DNA from 3 places in the Halomonas sp. B23F22_10 genome. Region 3 is predicted to be linked to each of the others. Evidence: riboswitches for the same ligand, from Rfam matches in the RefSeq annotation. Region 3 holds a riboswitch; each other region holds the start of a gene.

Region 1 (7,466 bases), on a different contig from region 3:
GTGCTCGAGCACGCGGAATCACTCGGCGTCGCGCCCGGGATCGTCACCGAGGCGCGGGCGGTGCCCGGCCAGGGCGTCGAGGGGGCGATCGAGGGCCGACGGGCCTTCGTCGGCGCGCCGCGCCACGCGGCGGCACGCGGCACCTTGTCCGAGGCCCTGGGCGCACGCCTCGAGGCCCTCGAGGCCGAGGGTAAGACGGTGATCGTGGCGCTCGAGGACGGCGTGGCGGTGGGGGCGATCGCCCTGCGTGACGAGCCGCGGCGTGATGCCATGGCCGGCGTGGAGGCGCTGTCGGCGCTGGGCGTGCGCTCGGTGATGCTGACCGGCGACAACGATCGCACCGCCGCGGCCATCGCCGGGCGCCTCGGCATCGAGCGTCGCGCCGAGCTGCTGCCGGAGGGCAAGGTGGAGGCGATCCGCGAGCTGGCCCGCCATGAGCGGACGATGATGATCGGTGACGGCATCAACGACGCCCCGGCGCTGGCCAGCGCCCAGGTGGGCGTGGCGATGGGCTCCGGGACCGACGTGGCGCTGGAGACCGCCGACGGCGCGCTGCTGCGCAACCGGGTGGGCGACGCGGCGGCGCTGATCCGCCTGGCGCGGGCGACCATGGCCAACATCCGTCAGAATATCGCCATCGCCCTGGGGCTGAAGGGGCTGTTTCTGGTCACCACCGTGCTCGGCATCACCGGGCTGTGGCTGGCCATCCTGGCCGATACGGGCGCCACCGTGCTGGTAACGCTCAATGCCCTGCGGCTGCTGCGCTTCGCGCCGGGCAGTAACTGAGCAGTATTGAGGAGCGGCTGATCCGGGGACAGGCCTGCGAGGGGCGCCATGAATCCTTCCCTGGAGGCTACCTACGCCCTGCTGCGCTCTCGCGTCCTGCTTCGCTTGCAGGGCCGGTGCTGGCCATCCTTGGCCAGCCCGTTCGGAGCAGTGCTCCTCACCCCTGGCGTAGAACCCCCTCTTCGACCTGTCCCCGGCGCCCCTATGGTGCAATGCAAGAGGCTTATACCTCCTTGTACAGCTCTGCGCCCTGGTCGCGGAACTTCTCGGCCTGTTCGGCCATGCCGCGCTCCACCGCCGCTCGATCGCCGTCGAGACCGTTTTCCGAAGCGTAGTCTCGGACCTCCTGGCTGATCTTCATCGAGCAGAACTTGGGCCCGCACATGGAGCAGAAGTGGGCCACCTTGGCCGAGTCCTTGGGCAGGGTCTCGTCGTGGTACTCGCGGGCGGTGTCCGGGTCGAGGCCGAGGTTGAACTGGTCCTCCCAGCGGAACTCGAAGCGCGCCTTGGAGAGCGCATTGTCGCGGCGCTGGGCGGCCGGGTGCCCCTTCGCGAGATCGGCGGCATGCGCGGCGATCTTGTAGGTGATGATGCCGGTCTTGACGTCGTCCTTGTTGGGCAGCCCCAGGTGCTCCTTGGGCGTCACGTAGCAGAGCATGGCGCAGCCGTACCAGCCGATCATCGCCGCGCCGATGCCCGAGGTGATGTGATCATAACCGGGCGCGATGTCGGTGGTCAGCGGCCCGAGGGTGTAGAAGGGCGCCTCGTCGCACTCGGCAAGCTGCTTGTCCATGTTCTCCTTGATCAGGTGCATGGGCACGTGGCCGGGGCCCTCGATCATCACCTGGACGTCGTGCCGCCAGGCGATGCGGGTCAGCTCGCCCAGGGTCTCGAGCTCGGCGAACTGGGCCTCGTCGTTGGCGTCGGCCACCGAGCCCGGGCGCAGGCCGTCGCCCAGCGAGAAGGCGACGTCATACTGCTTGCAGATCTCGCAGATCTCCTCGAAGTGCTCGTAGAGGAAGCTTTCGCGGTGGTGGTAGAGACACCACTTGGCCATGATCGAGCCGCCGCGGGAGACGATGCCGGTGGTGCGTTTGGCCGTGAGCGGCACGTAGCGCAGCAGCACGCCGGCGTGGATGGTGAAGTAGTCGACGCCCTGTTCGGCCTGCTCGATCAGGGTGTCGCGGAACACCTCCCAGGTCAGGTCCTCGGCCACGCCGCCCACCTTCTCCAGCGCCTGGTAGATCGGCACGGTGCCGATCGGCACCGGGGCGTTGCGGATGATCCACTCGCGGGTCTCGTGGATGTTCTGCCCGGTGGAGAGGTCCATGATGGTGTCGGCGCCCCAGCGGATGCCCCAGGTCATCTTGTCGACCTCGTCCTCGATGGAGGAGGTGACCGCCGAGTTGCCGAGGTTGCCGTTGATCTTCACCAGGAAGTTCCGGCCGATGATCATCGGCTCGGATTCCGGGTGGTTGATGTTGTTGGGGATGATGGCGCGGCCGGCGGCCACCTCGTCGCGCACGAACTCGGGGGTGATCTCGTCCGCCAGGCGGGCGCCGAAGGCCTCGCCCGGATGCTGGTGGCCGAGGATGCGCTCGACCTCTGCCGACCCCAACGCCTGGCGCTTCTGGTTTTCCCGAATGGCGATGAATTCCATCTCCGGGGTGACGATGCCCCGGCGCGCGTAGTGCAGCTGGGTGACGTTCTTCCCTGCCTTGGCCCGGCGAGGCGTGCGGGTCAGCTCGAAGCGCAGCGGGGCGAGCATCGGGTCGTTGGCGCGGCGGCGGCCGTACTCGGAGGTCGGGCCGTCGAGGAGCTCGGTGTCGCCGCGGGCCTCGATCCAGCCGCGGCGCAGCTCGGGCAGGCCGCGGCGCAGGTCGATGGCGGCCTCGGGGTCGGTGTAGGGGCCGGAGGTGTCGTAGACCAGCAGCGGCGGGTTCTGCTCATCCGGGCCCTCGCCGGAGGTGCGGGTCGGCGACAGGCCGATCTCGCGGAAGGGCACGCGGATATCGGGCCGCGAGCCTTCGACGAAGACCTTGCGCGAGCCGGGTAGCGGGGCCACGGCGGCGGCGTCGACGCGGGCGCTCTCGTTGAGGAAATGGGTGGTCTTGCTCATGGTCGTGCTCCCTTGGCTTGAGTGGTTCGTCAGGGAGGACCGTCGGGGAGGACAGGGGCGGCCGACGCCGAGGCGCCGCCGCGTGTCGCTTGATCCCTACGCTGGTCCTAGCCAGTTCAGGTTCAACGGGACCCATGCTCGGGCGCCTCGCGCCGCATGATCTCAGCCGTCTTCAACGGCACCCCGTCAAGCGTGGTGGTGCCCGCCGTGATGGCGGGCCGTGTCATCATCGTTATCTCTTGCATGTGGCTCGGGGCTGATCCGGGGGCAGCTCTCCGAGGAGGCGCTGTGAATACCTCCCTGTACGCTACCGACGCCCTGCTGCGCTCTCGCGTCCTGCTCCGCTTGCAGGGCCGGTGCTGGCCATCCTTGGCCAGCCCGTTCGGAGCAGTGCTCCTCACCCCTGGCGTAGGACCTCCTCTTCGAGCTGCCCCCGGCGCCCCTCATTCACTCGGCAGATATCTCTCAGTCCGCGCGATCCAGCCCCATCTGCCAGAAGTCGATCTCCAGCCGGGTGGCGTCGCGGAACAGCCGCGCCAGCTGGTCGAAGCGCGCCGGCGTCACCTCGGCCAGGCGCGCGTCCAGCCAGGCGATCTCGGCGTACATCGCCCGCTGGAAGTCGTCGCCCCGGTACATGGCGATCCAGGCGTCATAGGGGTTGGCGTCGCCGCGCACGGTGAACGGCTGGGACTGAAGCCAGTTGGCGATCTCGCCGTAGCCCACCAGGCAGGGGGCCAGCGCCACGCGCAGGTCGAGCAGGTCGCCGCGGCTGCCGGCGTCGAGCACGAAGCGGGTGTAGGCCAGGGTGGCGCGAGCCTCGGGCACCGCCGCCAGGTCGTCCTCGCCGATGCCCCAGTCGCGGCAGAAGCCGCGGTGCAGGTCCAGCTCGACGTCGAGGATGGTCTTCAGGCCGTCGAAGGCCTGGCGCAGCTCGTCCAGGTCGCGGCTCTTGTAGGCGGCCAGGGCGTAGGCGCGGGCGAAGTGGATCAGGAACAGGTAGTCCTGCTGCAGGTAGTGGCGGAAGGCATCCGCCTCCAGCGTGCCGGCGCCCAGGGCGCGGACGAAGTCGTGCTCGGTGTAGGCGCGCCAGTCGGCCTGGCAGGCGGCGGTGAGATCACTGAAGCGACGGTCCATCTTGCCTCCGATTCCGATGAGAGCGGATGCCGGAGGGCGTGCATGGCGCACTGGCGTAGCGGAAGCGGGGAGGGAGCGCCGGGCGCAAGGAGGGCGCGCGGGCCCGCCGCCTGATTCCCTACGCCGGTTCACGTGCGGCGTCTGCCACACCCACCCGGATCAGGTTCCACGGGACCAGCGCTGGGTGCTGTCTCGAGCGTTGTCGAGCGCGAACCTGCGCCATCTCAGCCGGTTCCACCGGCACCCCGTCAAGCGAATGGGCCGAGTCTAGCAGCTTGGCGGGCGACGAACATCCCTGTCGTCGCCCCGGCCACGGTGCGACGGCAGCGTGACGGTCATTCGCCCTGGACGGCGCGGGCCTCGGCACTCGCCGACCGCGCCCAGTCGCTGCCGAAGGACTGGATCGGCATCTCGCAGAGCCGCTCGGCCGGGGGCGCGGCGGGCTCGTCGGCGGGCTCGAGATCCAGCGGCGCCGGCTCGGCCTCGAGCACCGCCGGCGGGGCGGTCTCGCCGGGCACCAGCAGCAGGCCGCGCCGGCGCAGGCCACGCCCGATCGTCAGGCTGCTGCTCCAGCGCACCAGCGGCGCGGCCAGCATCAGCCCTAACCACACCGGCGTCAGCCACCAGAAGAAGGTCGGCGTGGCCCACCAGGTCACGCCCGCCCAGCAGAGGCCGATCAGGCTGCCCGGCCAGGTGTGGCGCAGCGCCTCGCGCCAGGGCAGGGCGCGTCCCTCGCGTGACTGGGGGTTCCAGGCCACGGTGCGGCCGCTGAAGACCTCGATCACGAAGCGGCTGTGGAAGACCATCATCAGCGGCGCGATCAGCATCGCGAACAGCGCCTCCAGCAGGGCGCTGGCGACCAGCCTGCCGCGTCCGCCGTAGTGGGACGGCGCCCGGCACAGGGCCAGCACGACGCCCAGCAGCTTGGGCATCAGCAGCATCGCCAGGGTGCCGCCGAGCAGCGGCATGATCAGGTTGGGCGGGGCGATCGGCCAGTCCGGGAACAGCTGGGCGTCGGAGGTGAAGAAGTTGGGCGCGATCAGGGCGCGCAGCAGGGCATCGGCGGTGCTGACCGCGAGGATCGCCAGCCAGATCAGCGACGACAGGTAGGCCAGGGCGCCGCACAGGAAGTGCACCCGGCTGACCAGGTGCAGGCCGCCGGCGCCGAGCAGTCGCAGGTGCTGCAGGTTGCCCTGGACCCAGCGGCGGTCGCGCTTGGCGTAGTCGAGGATATGGCTCGGCATCTCCTCGAAGCTGCCGCCGAGGTCGGTGCGCATGCGCACCTCCCAGCCGGCGCGCCGCAGCAGCGCGGCCTCGACGAAGTCGTGGCTGAGGATGTCGCCACCCAGCGGCGGGCGTCCGGGCAGCTCGGGCAGGCCGGCATGCCGAATGAAGGGCGCCACGCGCAGGATGGCGTTGTGGCCGAAGTAGTTGGCGGCGTCGGACTGCCAGAAGCTCAGGCCGGCGGCCAGCATCGGCGAGTAGACCGCCGCCGCGAACTGGTTGGCACGGCCGAACAGGCTGTCCTGGCGCACGGGGATCGGCACCGTCTGCAGCAGCCCGAGGCGCGGATTGGCCTCCATCTGGGCGATCAGCTCATGCACGGTATCGCCGCTCATCACGCTGTCGGCGTCGAGCACCAGCATGAAGTCGTAGTGCTGCCCCCAGCGCTGGCAGAAGTCGCCGAGGTTGCCGGCCTTGCGGCCGGCGTTGCTGTCGCGATGGCGGTAGTGCAGCCGGCAGTGGCCGGCCAGCCGCCGCTGCAGCGCGGCCATGACGGCCTTCTCCTCGGCCACCACGGAATCGTCGGTGCTGTCGCTGAGCACGAAGGCCTCGATGTGCCGGCGCTCGGAGATCGGCGGCAGGTCCCGGCAGGTCGCCTCCAGACCCGCGGCGACCCGCTCGACGTCCTCGTTGTGGATCGGCATCACCAGGGCGGTGCGCGAGCGGGCGTCGTCGGGCGGCCGGGGCGAGCCGGCCCTGGCCAGGCTCAGCGGGTCGCGGCCGGCGAGGCTCAGGGTGAAGCCGATCAGCCCGCTCCAGAAGGCCACGGCGATCCAGCCGAAGGTCACCGCGAACAGCGCCATGACCGCCAGCTCCAGCGGGGTCAGGCCGCCGACGTGGAGGATGCGGAACATGGTCCACACGCCGAGGGCGGTGGTGGCGGCGATCAGCAGGGCGACGGCCCAGCGGCGGGTGCGGCGCCAGGGAATGGGCGCCGCGGCATTGCGGCAATCAGCGGCGCTCATCGGGATACCAGACATAGTTCCAGGTTTCGGTCAGCGGCTCGCCGTGCAGGGTCAGGGCCAGGCGCATGTCGGCCGGCGTGCCGTCCTCCGGCGCGAGGCGGAAGCTGGCGCGCCAGGTGCCGTCGGGCAGGCGCTGGACGCGGGGCTCGATCAGCTCGCCGCTGGAGGTGGTCAGGTGCGGCTCCACCGCCTGGTCGGCGTCGAGGCCGTCGAGCGTGGGCCCCTGGAAGTCGACGATGAAGACGCGCTGGCTCTCGGGCGGCGGATCGTCCTGCCCCGGCGTGGCGCCCCAGCCCTGACGCGAGCGCAGCACATGGGCGAGCCGCTGTTCGGGCGGGGTGGCGCCGAGGGTGCTCAGCCGGTAGCGGAAGGTCCGCGAATGGCCGGCCTCGAGCGGCTGCTCGGGGATCCAGTAGGCGGTGATGTTGTCGTTGGCCTCGCTGTCGGAAGGGATCTCGACCAGCTCGACGCGGCCCTGGCCCCAGTCGCCCAGCGGCGTGACCCATTCGCTGGGGCGCGTCTCGTAGCGGGCCTCGGCATCGAGGTAGGCCTCGAACCGGCGCGGCCGCTGGATCAGCCCGAAGCCCCGGGGCGAGGCGTCCTGCAGGCTCGACAGGTGCAGCGTCGCGGGATTGCTCAGCGGGCGCCAGATGCGTTCGCCGTCGCCGGTCTGCATGGCCAGGCCGCTGGAGTCGTGGACCCGCGGGCGATAGTCGTCCGCCGGGTACTCGCCGAGTCCGCCGTGCATGTACATGCTGGTCAGCGGCGCGATGCCGAGCTTGGCCACGTCCTCGCGGGCGAACAGCCGCGCCTCGGTCTCGACCGTGGTCGGCTCGCCGGGGGCGATCTCGAAGCGATAGGCGCCGGAGAGGGAGGGGCTGTCGAGCAGGGCGTAGACCGTCAGGTGCGTGTCCTCGGGACCGGGCTCGACCAGCCAGAACTCGCGAAAGGCCGGGAACTCCTCGCCGCGGGGCGCGCCGGTGTCGATGGCCAGTCCGCGGCTCGAGAGGCCGTAGCCCTGATCGCGGCCGACCATGCGGAAATAGGAGGCGCCGAGAAACACCATGAACTCGTCGCGGTAGTCCCCACTGTTCAGCGGGTAGTGCAGGCGGAAGCCGGCGTAGCCGAGATCGCCGAGGGCCTCGGCGTCGAGATCGGCCAGCCCGGCGGCTTCGTCG
Region 2 (7,466 bases), on a different contig from region 3:
CCGATGTCTTCGAGGCGCTGACCGCCGCCGACCGGCCCTACAAGCCGGGCCTGACGCTGTCGCGCTCGCTGTCGATCCTGGCCGGCATGGCCCGCGACGGCCATCTGGACCCCGATGTCTTTGCCCTGCTGCTCGACAGCGGCGTGTGGCGCGACTATGCCGCACGCTTCCTGGCCGCGGCGCAGATCGACGAGGTGGACATCGAAGCGCTCAAGCACGAGGCTGGATGTCCGACAACGAAAAGTGGAAATGGCGCCGCGGGCCGCGTTTCGTCCTGTACAGGGCAGGCCCCTAGGTCATAATGCACTTATAAAGCGCGTCATTTTTCAGGGGAACACCGATGCTGCCGACTCAGATTTCCGGCTGGCGAGCGAGTCTGCTTGCCGTCCTCGTCATGGTCAGCCTGCTGCTGGCACCGCTCGCCCAGGCCGAGAACCCCCGCTACGCGGGGATCGTCATCGACGCCGATACCCACGAGATCCTCTACGCCGAGAACGCCGATGCGCCGCGTTTCCCGGCCTCGCTGACCAAGATGATGACCCTCTACCTGCTGTTCGAGGCCATCGAGGGGCGCAGCATGAGCCTGGGGCAGCCGCTGCCGGTCTCGCAGGCGGCCGCGGCCATGCCGGCCACCAAGCTCTACCTCAAGCCGGGCGACAGCATTCCGGTGGAGACCGCCATCGAATCGCTGGTGGTGCGCTCGGCCAATGACGTGGCGGTGGTCATCGCCGAGGCGCTGGGCGGCAGCGAGCGTCACTTCGCGCGGATGATGACCGAGCGCGCCCGCGAGCTCGGCATGGGCCGTACCACCTTCCGCAACGCCTCCGGCCTGCCGGACGACGCCCAGGTCACCACCGCCCGCGACATGGCCGTGCTGGCGCGTCGGCTGATGCTCGATTTCCCGCAGTACTATCACTACTTCTCGCTGCAGGACTTCACCTGGCGCGGCAACACCTACCGCGGCCACAACCGCCTGCTGGCCAACTACCCGGGCGCCGACGGCCTCAAGACCGGCTTCATCCGCGCCTCCGGCTTCAACGTCGCCACCTCGGCGGTGCACGACGGCCGGCGCATGCTCTCGGTGGTGATGGGCGGCTTCACCGCGGCCTCCCGCGATGAGCACATGGCCGACCTGCTGAATCGCGGCTTCGCCCGCGCCGCCCTGGCCGACGGCCACGGCTGGCTGGCGCGCACCGAGATCGCCGCCGAGCGGCTGATGCCGCTGCCGGGCCGCACCCTGCCGCCGGCCGGGCAGATGCTGGCGAGCCGCGACACTGCCGCGCCGGCCGCGACGTCGGCCGCCGCCCTAGCGCCCGAACCGGCCCCGACGCCGGCGGCCAGCGAGCCGGCCCGCGCCGTCACGCCGGGGCCGGTGGTGCAGGAAGCCGCCGCGCCCTCGCCGGACGAGACGATCGTGGCCTCGGCGCCGAGCGCCGACGCGGCCATCGGCGGCTCGGCCGAGGCGGATCCGCTGACCGCACTGATCGACCGCGACGAGCGGGCCGGCGGCCGCTGGGGCGTGCAGGTCGGCGCCTTCAGCGACGCCGATCACGCCCGTCGCCTGGCCGACCGCGCCGCCGACCAGCTGGCCGCCGAGCTGGACGAGGCTCGGGTCGATGTGCCCTGGGCGGAGAGCGCCGGCGTCTACCGGGCGCGTCTGGTCGATCTGGGCGAAAGCCAGGCCCGCAGCGCCTGCCAGCGCCTGCAGTCCCAGGGCATGGACTGCATGGTGGTGCAGGCCTCGCTCTGAGGCGTTCCCGCCGGCACGCCGCCCGGCGTTGCCTCGACCGCCCGAATCGCCTAGCGTAGAGACATCACCCCGTCGGTCCCGCCGACGGGGTGATTTTTTCTTCACTCTGCGCAGGGAGGCCGCGCATGACATCCTCGCTGAAAGGCATCCTGTTCATGTGCGGCGGCGTGCTGTGCCTGGCGCTGGGCGATGCCGTCACCAAGTGGCTGGGCGCGGTGCATTCGCCGCTGCAGATCATCTTCTTCCGCACCCTGGTGTCGCTGCCGCTGATCGTGCTGATCGCGCGCGTCAGCGGCGGCCTGCGCACCCTCGGCACGCGGCGCCCGGGCGTGCACCTGCTGCGCGGCCTGATCTTCACCGCCACCATGATCACCTTCATGTGGGGCCTGGTGCTGCTGCCGCTGGCCACCGCCACGGCGATCGCCTTCGCCGCGCCGCTGTTCGTGACGCTGCTCTCGGTGCCGCTGCTCGGCGAGCGGGTCGACCGTCCGACCTGGCTGGCCACGCTGCTCGGTTTCGCCGGCGTGCTGGTGGTGGTGCGGCCCGGCGCCGCCGGTTTCCAGCCCGCCATGCTGGTGGTGGTCGCCGCGGCGCTGTTCTATGCCCTGACCATGATCACGGCGCGCCGCTACGGCGAGGGGGAGCACCTCTGGGCCATGGTCTTCTATACCACCCTGGTGCCCTGCCTGGCCGCCTCCCTGACCCTGCCCTGGGTCTGGCAGACGCCGGCGCCGATCCACTGGCTGGGCTTCCTGGGCGCCGGCGTGCTCGGCGTCGGCGCCATGGTGGGCCTGACCCAGGCCTTCCGCTACGCCCCGGCGGCCATCGCCGCGCCCTTCGACTACACGGCGCTGCTGTGGGCGACCCTGCTGGGCTGGGGCTTCTGGGGCGAGATGCCGGACCCCTGGGTGTTCGCCGGCGGCAGCCTGATCATCGTCAGCGGTCTGGCCATCGCCTATCAGGAACGGCGCGTCAGCCTGAACCGTCGACCCACCCACTGAGGCGCCGACGCAAGCGGCCCCGCACCGGATGGCGCGGGGCCGCAATCCGGGCCATGCTGGTGGGGATGGTCGCGGTGGATCTCGCCGCTCATGATGACCTCCTGGGGTATCATCTCTCCGAGGCCAGGCGTCACGGTGCTCAGGGCCGCCATGGTGCCATGCCAAGCCTTCACGTCATGATCTCATGCGAGTCCCCGCCCGGCGTTTTTCCAGCCGCTGGGGTTGGCGAACCGCCGACGCAACGAGCTACCATGCCTGCATCGAGCACGGCCCAGGCGGCCGCGTCCTTCCCCATGACCTGCAGGAGCCGACATGCCCCTACTCGACAGCTTTACCGTGGACCACACCATCATGAGCGCCCCCGCGGTGCGCGTCGCCAAGACCATGCGCTCCCCCTCGGGCGATACCATCACCGTCTTCGACCTGCGCTTCAACAAGCCCAACGAGGACCTGATGAGCGAGAAGGGGGTTCACACCCTGGAGCACCTGTTTGCCGGCTTCATGCGCCAGCACCTGAACGGCGACGGCGTCGAGATCATCGATATCTCGCCCATGGGCTGTCGCACCGGTTTCTACATGAGCCTGCTGGGCAGCCCGAGCGAGCAGAGCGTTGCAGAGGCTTGGCAGGCCGCCATGCACGATGTGCTGAACGTCGAGCGCATGGAGGAGATTCCCGAGCTCAACGAGCATCAGTGCGGTACCTACGTGATGCACTCCCTGGAGGAGGCGCAGGAGATCGCCCGGAGCATCATCGACCAGGGCATCGGGGTCAACCGGAACGACGACCTGGCCCTCAGCCCCGAGAAGCTCAAGACGCTCGGCAACGACCTGGGCTGAGTGCCCCGCCGTCCGCCGCGCTCAAGGGGCGCGGCGGCAGCAATGATCCCCCCACCTTCCGCGCCACGCTCAGCGACAGCGTCAGATGCCTCCGCCAAGCGGCGGGGGCATCGTCGGTGTGTCTCCAGCATCGGGCTGGATCGGACCGCGTCTTCGAAACCGCGGGATGAGCCAGCCGATGGCCTCCTGCCGCGTCGAGGCTGACGGAACCCCTAGCCCGTCGCGGTTGCGGCAGAAAAGCGCCGCGCGGCGGCCTCCGGGTCCGGGGTGCCGCAGATCGCCGAGACCACCGCCAGGCCGTCGGCACCGGCGCGGCGCACCGCCTCGATGTGCTCGACCTTGAGCCCGCCGATCGCCACCGTGGGCAGCGGGCTGGCGGCGGCCAACGCCGCCAGCCCGTCGACGCCCAGCGGCGCGGCGTGGTCCTGCTTGGTGGCCGTGGCGAACACCGGACCGAGGCCCAGGTAGTCGAGGCGTCCGGCGTCCAGCCGGGCCAGCTGCTCGTGGGTCTGTACCGAGAGGCCGAGGATGGCGTCCGGGCCCAGCGCGGCGCGGGCGTCGGCCACTTCGCCATCGTCCTGGCCGATGTGCAGGCCGTCGGCCCGGCTGGCCAGCGCGACCTCGAGGCGGTCGTTGATGATCAGCGGCACGCCGCTGCCGGCCAGCGCGGCCTTCAGGCGGCGGGCGAGCGGGATCATCTCGGCGTCGGAGGCGCGCTTGTCGCGCAGCTGGACGACGCTGACGCCGCCGCGCACCGCGGCCAGCACGGTCTGCTCGACGCCATGGGCGGCGCACAGCTCGGGGTCGGTGACCAGGTAGAGGGACAGATCAAGGCGCATCGGTGAGCTCCAGGCGGTCGGCCAGCGGCGTGGATGGGGAAGGGGAGAGCGTGTCGGGATCGAGAGCATAGAGGGCGTCGAGGAAGGCCACGGCGAAGCTGCCGGGGCCGGCGGCGCTCTCGGCGGCGCTTTCTCCGGCCGCGGCGTAGGCGGCCAGCGCCGCCACCGTGGCCGCGAACGGGTCCTCGGCGCCGGCCAGGAAGGCGCCCACCACGCCGGTCAGGGCGCAGCCCATGGTGGTGACGCGGGGCATCAGCGCATGGCCGCCGGCGACCCGCGCCAGGCGCCGGCCGTCGGTGACCAGGTCGACCTCGCCGGTGACCGCCACCACGGCGCCGCTCTCGCGGGCCAGCGCCACGGCGGCGCGCTCGGCGCTGTCGGCACTGTCGGTGCTGTCCACGCCGCGCCCGCCGCCGCCCTGCCGGGCCAGCGCCAGGATTTCCGAGGCGTTGCCGCGGATCGCGGTCGGCCCCAGCGCCAGCAGCCGGGCCCCGGCCTCGCGACGAAAGCGGGTGGCGCCCACCGCCACCGGGTCGAGCACCCAGGGCGTGCCGGCGCCATTGGCGGCGCGGGCGGCGTCGACCATGGCATCGAGCCAGTGGGGCGAGAGGGTGCCGATGTTCAGCGTCAGGGCGGCGGCCAGGCCGGCGAACTCGGCGGCCTCCTCGCGGGCGTGGACCATGGCGGGCGAGGCGCCCAGCGCCAGCAGCGCGTTGGCCATGAAGTTCATCGCCACGTGGTTGGTGATGTTGTGAACCAGCGGGGTGGTGCGGCGCACGCGCGCCAGATGCGGCGCGGGATCGAGGGAATGCATCGGGCCTCCTGGCGACGGGAGGCGCGGCCGCGAAGTGAGCCGGCACGACTCCCTCCGCCGGCATTATCCGGGTCAGGTGGTGAGGGTGCCTCTCAGCCGTGGCGGATCACCGCCACGGCGCCCCTGTCGTCGGGCCTCACTATCGCCCTTCGCCCGAGGCATGTAAAGCCGGCGAGCGTCGCGTCAGGCGGCCAGCTGGAGCACGATCAGGGTCAGCAGGCTGGCCTGGGCGACGGTCTGCAGATCGGCGGTCATGCCGCTGTCTTCCTCCTCGGGTTCGAGGTGGGAGTCGGCGTTCAGGGAGCGCAGCAGCAAGGCGCCGCCGGCGGCCAGGGCGATCAGCGCCAGCGGCAGGCTGCCCACGCTCCAGGGGCCGATCAGCCATTCGATGGCGAGCAGCAGCGCGCCGCCGAGGGCCAGCCACAGCGGGCGGCGCAGGGCGGCGTCGAGGGAGGGGGAGGCAATGGCGGTCATGGCGGGCTCCTGTCCGGGTTGTCGTTGTCCGATCGATGTCACCACGGTAGCGGCCTTGGCTTACCGTCGGCTTAAGCGACGATAAGGGCCGGGCATGACGATGCCATGTCAGGCGCGGGGCAGCCAGACCCGCACGCGCAGCCCGCCACCGGGGGCGTCGCCCAGCGTCAGGCGGCCACCGTGGCGCTGCACCAGCCGGTCGACGATGGAGAGCCCGAGGCCGGCGCCGGCCCCCGAGCCGCCGCGGTGGAAGCGCGCCAGCGCCTGCTGGCGGCTCGCCTCGGGTATGCCGGGGCCGCTGTCGTCCACCTGCAGCATCAGCGCCCGGGCCTGGGCCGTCAGCGCCACATCGATGCGGCTGCCGGCGGGGGAGTGGCGGATGGCGTTGCCGACCAGGTTCTTGATCAGGGTGGTGACGGCGCCGGGCTCGGTGGTCAGGGTCCAGTCGGCGTCGTCGGCCTCCAGGTGCAGGCTCTGGCCGTGGTCGGTGGCCAGCGGCATCAGCTCGGCCAGCGACTCGCGCACCTCGCGCAGCAGATCGATGCGCTGGTCCGGGGCGCCCTCCTGCTCCGGGTCCAGGCGCGCCAGGGTCAGCAGCTGGCCGACCAGCCGGGTGGCGCGGGCCAGGCCGTCGCGCAGCAGGGTCAGCGCCTCGCGCCGATCCGCCGGATCCTCGGTGGCCAGGGCGTTCTGGGCGTGCAGGTCGAGCACCGTCAGCGGGGTGCGCAGCTCGTGGGCGGCGTCGGCGATGAAGCGTTTCTCGCGGGAGCGCAGGGCGCGGATGCGTGCCAGCAGGCCGTTGAGGGCGCCGACGATGGTGGCCAGCTCGCGGGGCAGCGGATCATCGGGCAGCGGCTTGAGGCGGTGAGGGTCGCGGGCCTCGATCTGGGCGGCCAGCCGCGACAGCGGCCGCAGCCCCCAGCCGATTGCCCACCACAGCAGCGCCCCCAGCGCCGGCAGGCCCAGCAGGTCCGGTACCAGGGTGCGCAGGGCGATGCCGCGGACCAGCTCGCCGCGCACGTCGCCGCGCTCGCCGACCAGCACCCGCAGGTCGCCGTCGCCGAGGGCGAAGACGCGCCACTTGTGCCCCTTCAGGGTCTCGTCGCCGTAGCCCGCGCGGCGTTCGGTGAAGGGCGCGGTCGGCGCGCCGGCGGAGCGCAGCAGCAGTCGCTCGCCGCGCCAGGCCTGGAAGGCCACCTTGCCCTCGTAGCGGTGGCCGTCGTCCGTGCCCGGGGCGTCGCGGCGCAGCGCGCCGTCGAGGCTCGCCAGCAGCCCCTCGCGCCGTGCCTCGGGCAGCGGCGCGCGCACCAGGCCCTCCAGCAGCCGGGCCTGCTGGGCCAGGCGGGCGTCGAACAGCTCCTCGACCTCGTGGGCGGCGTCGCGGTAGCTGGTCACGCCGATCGCCAGCATGCACAGCGCCACCACCAGCAGCACGATGCCCAGGGTGCGGCGGCGGATCGAGCTCATGTCTCGTCCGGCGCCTTGTCCATGATGTAGCCGATGCCGCGCAGGGTGCGGATCAGCTCGGGCGCCAGCTTCTTGCGCAGGTGGTGGACGTGGACCTCGATGGCGTTGCTCTCGACGTCCTCGTCCCAGCCGTAGAGCAGGCGGGTCAGGGTATCGCGGGTGAAGGCGTGGCCCGGGTGGCTGAGAAACTCCTGCAGCAGGGTGAACTCGCGGCGCGACAGCGTGACCGGCTCGCCCCGGTAGGTGACGCGGCGGTTCTCCGGGTCGAGCACCACGCCGCGGTG
Region 3 (7,466 bases):
CGCCAGGATCAGGCCGAAGATGGGCAAAACGACACCGAGAACGGACGACATGACGGGGCGGCTCCTGGGCGATGACACGATGAAGGGGTCAGCCTAGGCGGATCTGGTACTACCGTCTAATGTCCTTTGGTCCGGTGGTCGAGGGGTCGCCCGCCCGAGGCGGCCCAGGCGCCCGCGGGCGAAGGGTGAGGGGAAAGGGGCGGACCAACGAAGCGCGCCGGCCACGAGGGCCGGCGCGATGTCTTCATGGGCCGCCGCGGGCGCGGCGGCGAGAGGCGATCAGGCCAGATCGAAGCGATCGGCGTTCATCACCTTGGTCCAGGCGGCCACGAAGTCCTCGACGAACTTGGCCTGGCTGTCGTCCTGGGCGTAGACCTCGGCGTAGGCGCGCAGGATGGAGTTGGAGCCGAACACCAGGTCGGTGCGGGTGGCGGTCCACTTCACCTGGTCGGTCTTGCGGTCGCGGATCTCGTAGAGCCCCTGGCCCGCGGGTTTCCAGCTGTAGGCCATGTCGGTCAGGTTGACGAAGAAGTCGTTGGTCAGCTGGCCCACGCGGTCGGTCAACACGCCGTGTTGGGTGCCGCCGTGGTTGGTGCCGAGGACCCGCATGCCGCCGACCAGCACGGTCATTTCCGGCGCGGTGAGGCCCAGCAGCTGGGCGCGGTCGAGCAGCATCTCCTCGGAGGCGACGACATAGTCCTGCTTCTGCCAGTTGCGGAAACCGTCGGCGAGCGGCTCGAGCGCCTCGAAGCTGTCGGCGTCGGTCATCTCGTCGCTGGCATCGCCGCGTCCCGGCGAGAAGGGCACGGAGATCTCGGTGCCGGCGGCCTTGGCGGCCTGTTCCACGCCGACGTTACCGGCCAGCACGATGGTGTCGGCGATCGAGGCACCGGCCTCTTCGGCCAGCGGCTCGAGCACGGACAGCACCTTGGCCAGGCGCTCGGGCTCGTTGCCGGCCCAGTCCTTCTGCGGCGCCAGGCGGATGCGGGCGCCGTTGGCGCCGCCGCGCTTGTCGGAACCGCGGAAGGTGCGGGCGCTGTCCCAGGCGGTGGCGATCAGATCGGCCATCGGCAGGCCTGCGGCCGCGATCTTGGCCTTCAGGTGGCCGATGTCGTACTGGGTCTCGCCGGCCGGCACGGGGTCCTGCCAGATCAGGTCTTCCTGCGGCACGTCCGGGCCGAGATAGCAGGCCTTGGGGCCCATGTCGCGGTGGGTCAGCTTGAACCAGGCGCGGGCGAAGGTCTCGGAGAAGTACTCCGGGTCGGCCATGAACTTCTGACAGATCGCGTTGTAGGCCGGATCCATCTTCATCGCCATGTCGGCGTCGGTCATGATCGGCAGGCACTTGATCGACGGGTCTTCCACGTCGGCGGGCATGTGCTCCTCGCGGATGTCGATGGGCATCCACTGCCAGGCGCCGGCCGGCGACTTCTTGAGCTCCCACTCGTAGCCGAAGAGCATCTCGAACCAGCCCATGTCCCACTGGGTCGGGTGGCTGGTCCAGGCGCCCTCGATGCCGGACACCACGGTGTCACGACCGATGCCGCGGCCCTTGGTGTTCATCCAGCCGATGCCCTGGTATTCGACGTCCGCCGCTTCCGGATCCTCGGAGAGATCGTCCGCGTTGCCGTTGCCGTGGCACTTGCCGATGGTGTGGCCGCCGGCGGTCAGCGCCGCGGTCTCCTCGTCGTTCATCGCCATGCGAGCGAAGGTCTCGCGCACCTGGGCGGCGGTCTTCAGCGGGTCGGGCTGACCGTTGACGCCTTCCGGGTTCACGTAGATCAGGCCCATCTGCACGGCGGCCAGCGGGTTTTCCATGGTCTCTGGCTGGTCGACGTCGCCGTAGCGCTCGTCGGAGGGGGCGAGCCATTCCTTCTCGGCGCCCCAGTAGGTGTCCTTCTCGGGGTGCCAGATGTCCTCGCGACCGAAGGCGAAGCCGAAGGTCTTCAGGCCGGCCTGTTCGTAGGCGATGGTGCCCGACAGGATGATGAGGTCGGCCCAGGAGATCTTGTTGCCGTACTTCTTCTTGATCGGCCACAGCAGGCGGCGGCCCTTGTCGGTGTTGACGTTGTCCGGCCAGGAGTTCAGCGGCGCGAAGCGCTGGTTGCCGGTGCCGCCGCCGCCGCGGCCATCGGCCAGGCGGTAGGAGCCGGCGGCGTGCCAGGCGACGCGGGCGAACATGCCGACATAGGACCCCCAGTCGCTCGGCCACCAGTCCTGGCTGTCGTTCATCAGCTGGCGCAGGTCGTTCTTCAGCGCCTCGACGTCCAGCTTCTTGAGTTCTTCACGGTAGTCGAAGTCGGCACCCAGCGGGTTCGTCTTGGTATCGTGCTGATGCAGGATGTCGAGATTCAGGGCATTCGGCCACCAATCCATGACCGAGTCGCCGGTCTCGGTCATCCCGCCATGCATGACCGGGCACTTGCCTGCTCCGCCTTGCTGCGTAGCGTCACCCATCTTGCTCTCCTTCGATCGCGTGTTGTGCTGCTCCTGACGAGCAGGGGTCGCATCGCTGGTCCGTCATCGATCATCGACAGCGCCGTTTTCGAGCGGGTTCCAGCCTTTCTCAACCAGTTTAGTGACGGCACAAGAGACCGCCATTTTTCTTTCCCGAAGACATTGATAGCAAACCTTTATCGTCCTTCGACGATGACAGGGCGGAGGCGTTCCGCGAGGCGGCGACTCGTCCATTGGTCGCCCCCCGGTTGCCTGGCGATTTGCGGCCTACCTACACTCGATGGCTTGGAAATCGTGAGCCTGCATGAGCGTTTCGCCGTTCTCGATCCGCCCCCGTCGAGGCCTCGACGGGGCCGGACCCCGGATAACAATCACGAACCGCGGGCCCGGGGAGGGCAGGAAGCCTCTCCCGGGGTCGCCAAGGAGCCGCTAGATGCCCGTCAGAGAGATCCCGCTGTATATCGATGGCCAGGCCGTCACCTCGCAGAGCCAGGAATGGCGCGACGTGCTCAATCCGGCCACCCAGGAGGTGGTCGCCCGGGTGCCGTTCTGCACCCTCGAGGAGGTCGATCGTGCCGTGGCCAGCGCCAGGGCCGCCTTCTGCGAATGGCGCCGCACCCCGCTGGCCAAGCGTCAGCGCATCATGCTGCGGCTGCAGGCGCTGATCCGCGAGCACACCGAGGAGCTGGCCGCGCTGATCACCGAGGAGCACGGCAAGACCCTGCCCGACGCCGCCGGCGAGGTAGGGCGCGGGCTCGAGGTGGTGGAACACGCCTGCTCGATCACCTCGCTGCAGCTCGGCGAGCTGGCCGAGAACGCCGCCACCGAGGTCGACGTCTACACCCTCAACCAGCCGCTGGGCGTCGGCGCCGGGATCACCGCCTTCAACTTCCCGATCATGCTGCCGTGCTTCATGTTCCCGCTGGCCATCGCCACCGGCAACACCTTCGTGCTCAAGCCCTCCGAGCAGGATCCGAGCTCGACCATGCGGCTGGTCGAGCTGGCCCACGAGGCCGGCGTGCCGGACGGCGTGCTCAACGTGGTGCACGGCGGCCCGGACGTGGCCAACCGCCTCTGCGATCACCCGGACATCAAGGCGATGTCGTTCATCGGCTCGACCCACGTCGGCACCCAGCTCTATCGCCGCGCCTCCGAGGCCGGCAAGCGCGCCCAGGCGATGATGGGGGCCAAGAACCACTGCGTGGTGATGCCCGACGCCAACCGCAGCCAGGCCATCAACAACCTGCTGGGCTCGGCCTTCGGCGCCGCCGGCCAGCGCTGCATGGCCAACTCGGTGGTGGTACTGGTGGGCGAGGCCCGCGAGTGGCTGGACGAGCTGGCCGAGGCCGCCCGCCACATGAAGGTCGGCCCCGGCACCCAGCGCGACGCCGACCTCGGCCCGCTGGTCTCGCCGGCCGCCCAGGCGCGGGTGGAGGACCTGATCGCCACCGGCGAGGAGGAAGGCGCCCGGTTGCTGATCGACGGCCGCGGCTGCGAGGTCGAGGGCTATCCGGACGGCAACTTCGTCGGTCCGACCCTGTTCAGCGACGTGACCGCGGAGATGACCATTTACCGCGAGGAGATCTTCGGTCCGGTGCTGTGCGTGGTGAGCGTGGAGACCCTCGACGAGGCGATCGCCTTCATCAACGCCAACCCCAACGGCAACGGCACCTCGATCTTCACCAACTCCGGCTGGGTGGCGCGGCGCTTCGAGACCGAGATCGACGTCGGCCAGGTGGGCATCAACGTGCCGATCCCGGTGCCGGTGGCCTACTTCAGCTTCACCGGTTCGCGGGGCTCCAAGCTCGGCGACCTGGGCCCCAACGGCAAGCAGGCCATCGCCTTCTGGACCCAGACCAAGACCGTCACCGCCCGCTGGTTCGAGCCCGAGAACGTCTCCGGCGGTATCAACAGCACCATCTCGCTGAGCTGATCCCCTCCCGCTCGGCGGTGAGCGACGGCCCCGTCTCGAGAGAGGCGGGGCCGTCCTGTTGGCTGCCGGGAAGGGCGCTGAATCAGCCCAGCGCCATCTCCAGCAGCTCACCCAGCGGCGCCAGCTGACTCTCGTGTAGCAGCAGCTGGCTCTCGCCGGAAGCGTCGCCGGCGGGGCCCGGGCTGGTTGTTCGAATGGCGGGAAGGATGTGTCATGCTGGCGCGGCTATCCTGATATCGGCCATGTAGGCCCTGCCTTGAGGATCGCCACCACCATCCATTCACTGTCGCCAGGGGAGTCTCGCCGGCATCGGCGGGGCTGAGAGAGCGTGCGTCGCTGACCCTGGAACCTGATCCGGTTCATGCCGGCGGAGGAAGTGCGACATGCCTTATCTGACGTCAGCCGTGCTTGGCGCGGCGCTTTTGTGTTTCACCGTTCTGGGCCTGCGTGCCCGTCGGGCGGACGGTCCGCTCGACGACTACGTCACCGCCCGCAACTCCCAGTCGGCCCCGACCCTGGGGCTCTCCTTCCTGGCCTCCGGCATGGGCGCCTGGATCCTCTTCGCGCCGCCCGAGATCGGCGCCTTCGTCGGCCCGCTGGGCCTGGCCGGCTATGCCATCGGCTCGGCGCTGCCGTTCATCGTGCTCGGCGCCTTCGGCCCGGCCATCCGCCGTCGGCTGCCCGAGGGGCGTAGCATCGGCGAGTACGCCGAGGCCTGCTTCGGCGCCGGCATCCGCCGCTGGGTGGCGCTGGTCTCGGTGCTGTACATGGGCTGCTTCCTGGCCGCCGAGCTGACCGCCATCGGCGCCATCACCGGGCTGCTGTCGGACGTCCCGGTGTCGCTGGTAGTGGTCGGCGTGGCGGCGGCGACCCTGCTCTACACCGCGCTGGGCGGGCTGCGCGCGAGCCTGGCCACCGATCGCTGGCAGGCCTGGCTGCTGCTGGCCCTGCTGGTGCTGGTGGGCGGCGTGGCGCTGGCCCGGCTGCCGGAACTGCCGGCCGGGGCCGCGCTGCCGTCGATTCCCGCCGCCGACGCCCTGTCCGTGGCGTTGACGCTGGTGATCGCGGTGACCGCGGCCAACCTCTTTCATCAGGGCTACTGGCAGCGGGTGTGGGCGGCCCGGGACGACCGGGCGCTGGGACGCGGCGCCTGGCTGGGCGGGGCCGTCACGGTGCTGGTGGTGGCGGTGGTCGGCGGCCTCGGCATGCTGGCCGCCATGGCGGGGGTGTCGCTGGGCGAGCCGCCGATCCCGTTCTTCGCGCTGCTCGCCGAGGCGCCGGGCTGGCTGGCGCTGCCGGCGCTGGTGCTGGCGGTGACGCTGGTGGCCTCCAGCGTCGATACCCTGCAGAACGGCATCGCCTCGCTGGTGGTGGCCGGCAGCGGCCACCGTGGCCTGTCGCTCAAGGCGGCGCGGCTTGTCACCGTGGCGCTGATGGTGCCGGTGGTGGCGATCGCCCTGCAGGGGCTCTCGGTGCTGCGGCTGTTCTTGATCGCCGATCTCTTGTGCGCGGCTATCGTGGTGCCGGTGCTGCTGGGGCTGTGGGCGCGGATGAGCGCCGCGGCGGCGCTGGCCGGCGGCCTCGCCGGGCTGGCCGGGGCGGTGCTGCCGGGCTGGGTCGCCTCGGGCAGTGCCCTCGACGGCCTGCTGGCGGCGAGCTTCCCCGGCGGGGTCCCGACCCTGCCGCCCTTTCTCGGCGCGCTCCTGGCCTCCAGTGCGGTGGCGCTGCTGGTGGCCTGGCGGCGTCCGGCGGCGCGGTGCACGGCCTGAACGGTTGCCAGGCCGGCGGATGACCGCCACCCTCTGAGGGTCATCCCGACCTGACGAAGGAGCCGTGCCATGAGTGATACACCACAGGATCCACGCCGCCGCCATTCCGCCCCGGTGGTGGACGGCGTCGGCAAGTCGGCCAGCCGCGCCATGCTGCGCGCGGTAGGCTTCAATGACGACGACTTCACCCGGCCCCAGGTGGGCATCGCCTCCACCTGGAGCCGCGTCACGCCCTGCAACAGCCATATCGGCGAGCTGGCCGAGCAGGCCAGCGCCGGCGCCGATGCGGCCGGTGGCAAGGGCGTGATCTTCAACACCATCACCATCTCCGACGGCATCGCCAACGGCACCGAGGGCATGAAGTACTCGCTGGTGTCGCGGGAGGTGATCGCCGATTCCATCGAGACGGTGGCCGGCTGCGAGGGCTTCGATGGCCTGGTGGCCATCGGCGGCTGCGACAAGAACATGCCCGGCTGCCTGATCGGCCTGGCGCGGCTCGACCGGCCCAGTGTCTTCGTCTACGGCGGCACCATCCTGCCCGGCGAGGGGCATACCGACATCGTCTCGGTGTTCGAGGCCATGGGCGCCCACAGCCGCGGCGATCTCGACCTCATCGACGTCAAGCGGATCGAGGAGACGGCGATTCCCGGGCCCGGCGCCTGCGGCGGCATGTATACCGCCAACACCATGGCCTCGGCCATCGAGGCGCTGGGCATGAGCCTGCCCGGCAGCTCGGCGCAGAACGCCGTGTCGCGCAACAAGCGCGACGACAGCCGGGCGGCGGGGGAGGCGGTGCTGACGCTGCTCGAGCGCGACATCACGCCCTCGGACATCATGACCCGCGAGGCCTTCGAGAACGCCATCACCGTGGTGATCGCCCTGGGCGGCTCGACCAATGCGGTGCTGCACCTGATCGCCATGGCCGACGCCATCGGCGTATCGATCACCCTCGACGACTTCACGGCGATCGGCAAGCGGGTGCCGGTGCTCGCCGACCTGCGCCCCAGCGGCCAGTACATGATGAGCGAGCTGGTCGAGATCGGCGGCATCCAGCCGCTGATGAAGATCCTGCTCGACGCCGGGCTCTTGCATGGCGACTGCCTGACCGTGACCGGCGCCACGCTGGCCGAGAACCTGGCCAAGGTGGGGCCCTATCCCGAGGACCAGGCGATCATCGCGCCCCTCGAGGCGCCGCTGAAGGCACAGAGCCACCTGCGCGTGCTGCACGGCAACCTGGCCCCGGAGGGGGCGGTGGCCAAGATCACCGGCAAGGAGGGGACCCGCTTCTCGGGCACGGCCCGGGTGTT

Evidence for each region. A riboswitch is a leader RNA that binds a small molecule or an ion and turns the genes downstream of it on or off. The one in region 3 is predicted to bind thiamine pyrophosphate.
Region 1: linked by a shared signal. The riboswitch ahead of thiC (phosphomethylpyrimidine synthase ThiC) and the one ahead of ACGTNF_RS08755 (sodium:solute symporter family transporter) in region 3 are both predicted to bind thiamine pyrophosphate.
Region 2: linked by a shared signal. The riboswitch ahead of thiM (hydroxyethylthiazole kinase) and the one ahead of ACGTNF_RS08755 (sodium:solute symporter family transporter) in region 3 are both predicted to bind thiamine pyrophosphate.

Annotation. Positions count from the first base shown of each region.
Region 1 is NZ_JBIEKF010000001.1:159,728-167,193, forward strand. It holds gene ACGTNF_RS00685 (heavy metal translocating P-type ATPase) at 1-786, shown strand, start outside; gene thiC (phosphomethylpyrimidine synthase ThiC) at 1,010-2,905, opposite strand; TPP riboswitch at 2,982-3,101, opposite strand; gene tenA (thiaminase II) at 3,371-4,039, opposite strand; gene mdoH (glucans biosynthesis glucosyltransferase MdoH) at 4,375-6,288, opposite strand; gene ACGTNF_RS00705 (OpgD/OpgG family glucan biosynthesis protein) at 6,275-7,466, opposite strand, start outside.
Region 2 is NZ_JBIEKF010000007.1:115,320-122,785, reverse strand. It holds gene ACGTNF_RS15085 (HD domain-containing phosphohydrolase) at 1-302, shown strand, start outside; gene ACGTNF_RS15080 (serine hydrolase) at 341-1,750, shown strand; gene ACGTNF_RS15075 (DMT family transporter) at 1,876-2,751, shown strand; gene luxS (S-ribosylhomocysteine lyase) at 3,064-3,588, shown strand; gene thiE (thiamine phosphate synthase) at 3,801-4,427, opposite strand; gene thiM (hydroxyethylthiazole kinase) at 4,417-5,241, opposite strand; TPP riboswitch at 5,274-5,376, opposite strand; gene ACGTNF_RS15055 (hypothetical protein) at 5,425-5,715, opposite strand; gene ACGTNF_RS15050 (ATP-binding protein) at 5,824-7,182, opposite strand; gene ACGTNF_RS15045 (response regulator transcription factor) at 7,179-7,466, opposite strand, start outside.
Region 3 is NZ_JBIEKF010000003.1:343,716-351,181, forward strand. It holds gene ACGTNF_RS08740 (AEC family transporter) at 1-51, opposite strand, end outside; gene katG (catalase/peroxidase HPI) at 280-2,457, opposite strand; gene ACGTNF_RS08750 (CoA-acylating methylmalonate-semialdehyde dehydrogenase) at 2,891-4,390, shown strand; TPP riboswitch at 4,672-4,784, shown strand; gene ACGTNF_RS08755 (sodium:solute symporter family transporter) at 4,774-6,159, shown strand; gene ilvD (dihydroxy-acid dehydratase) at 6,229-7,466, shown strand, end outside.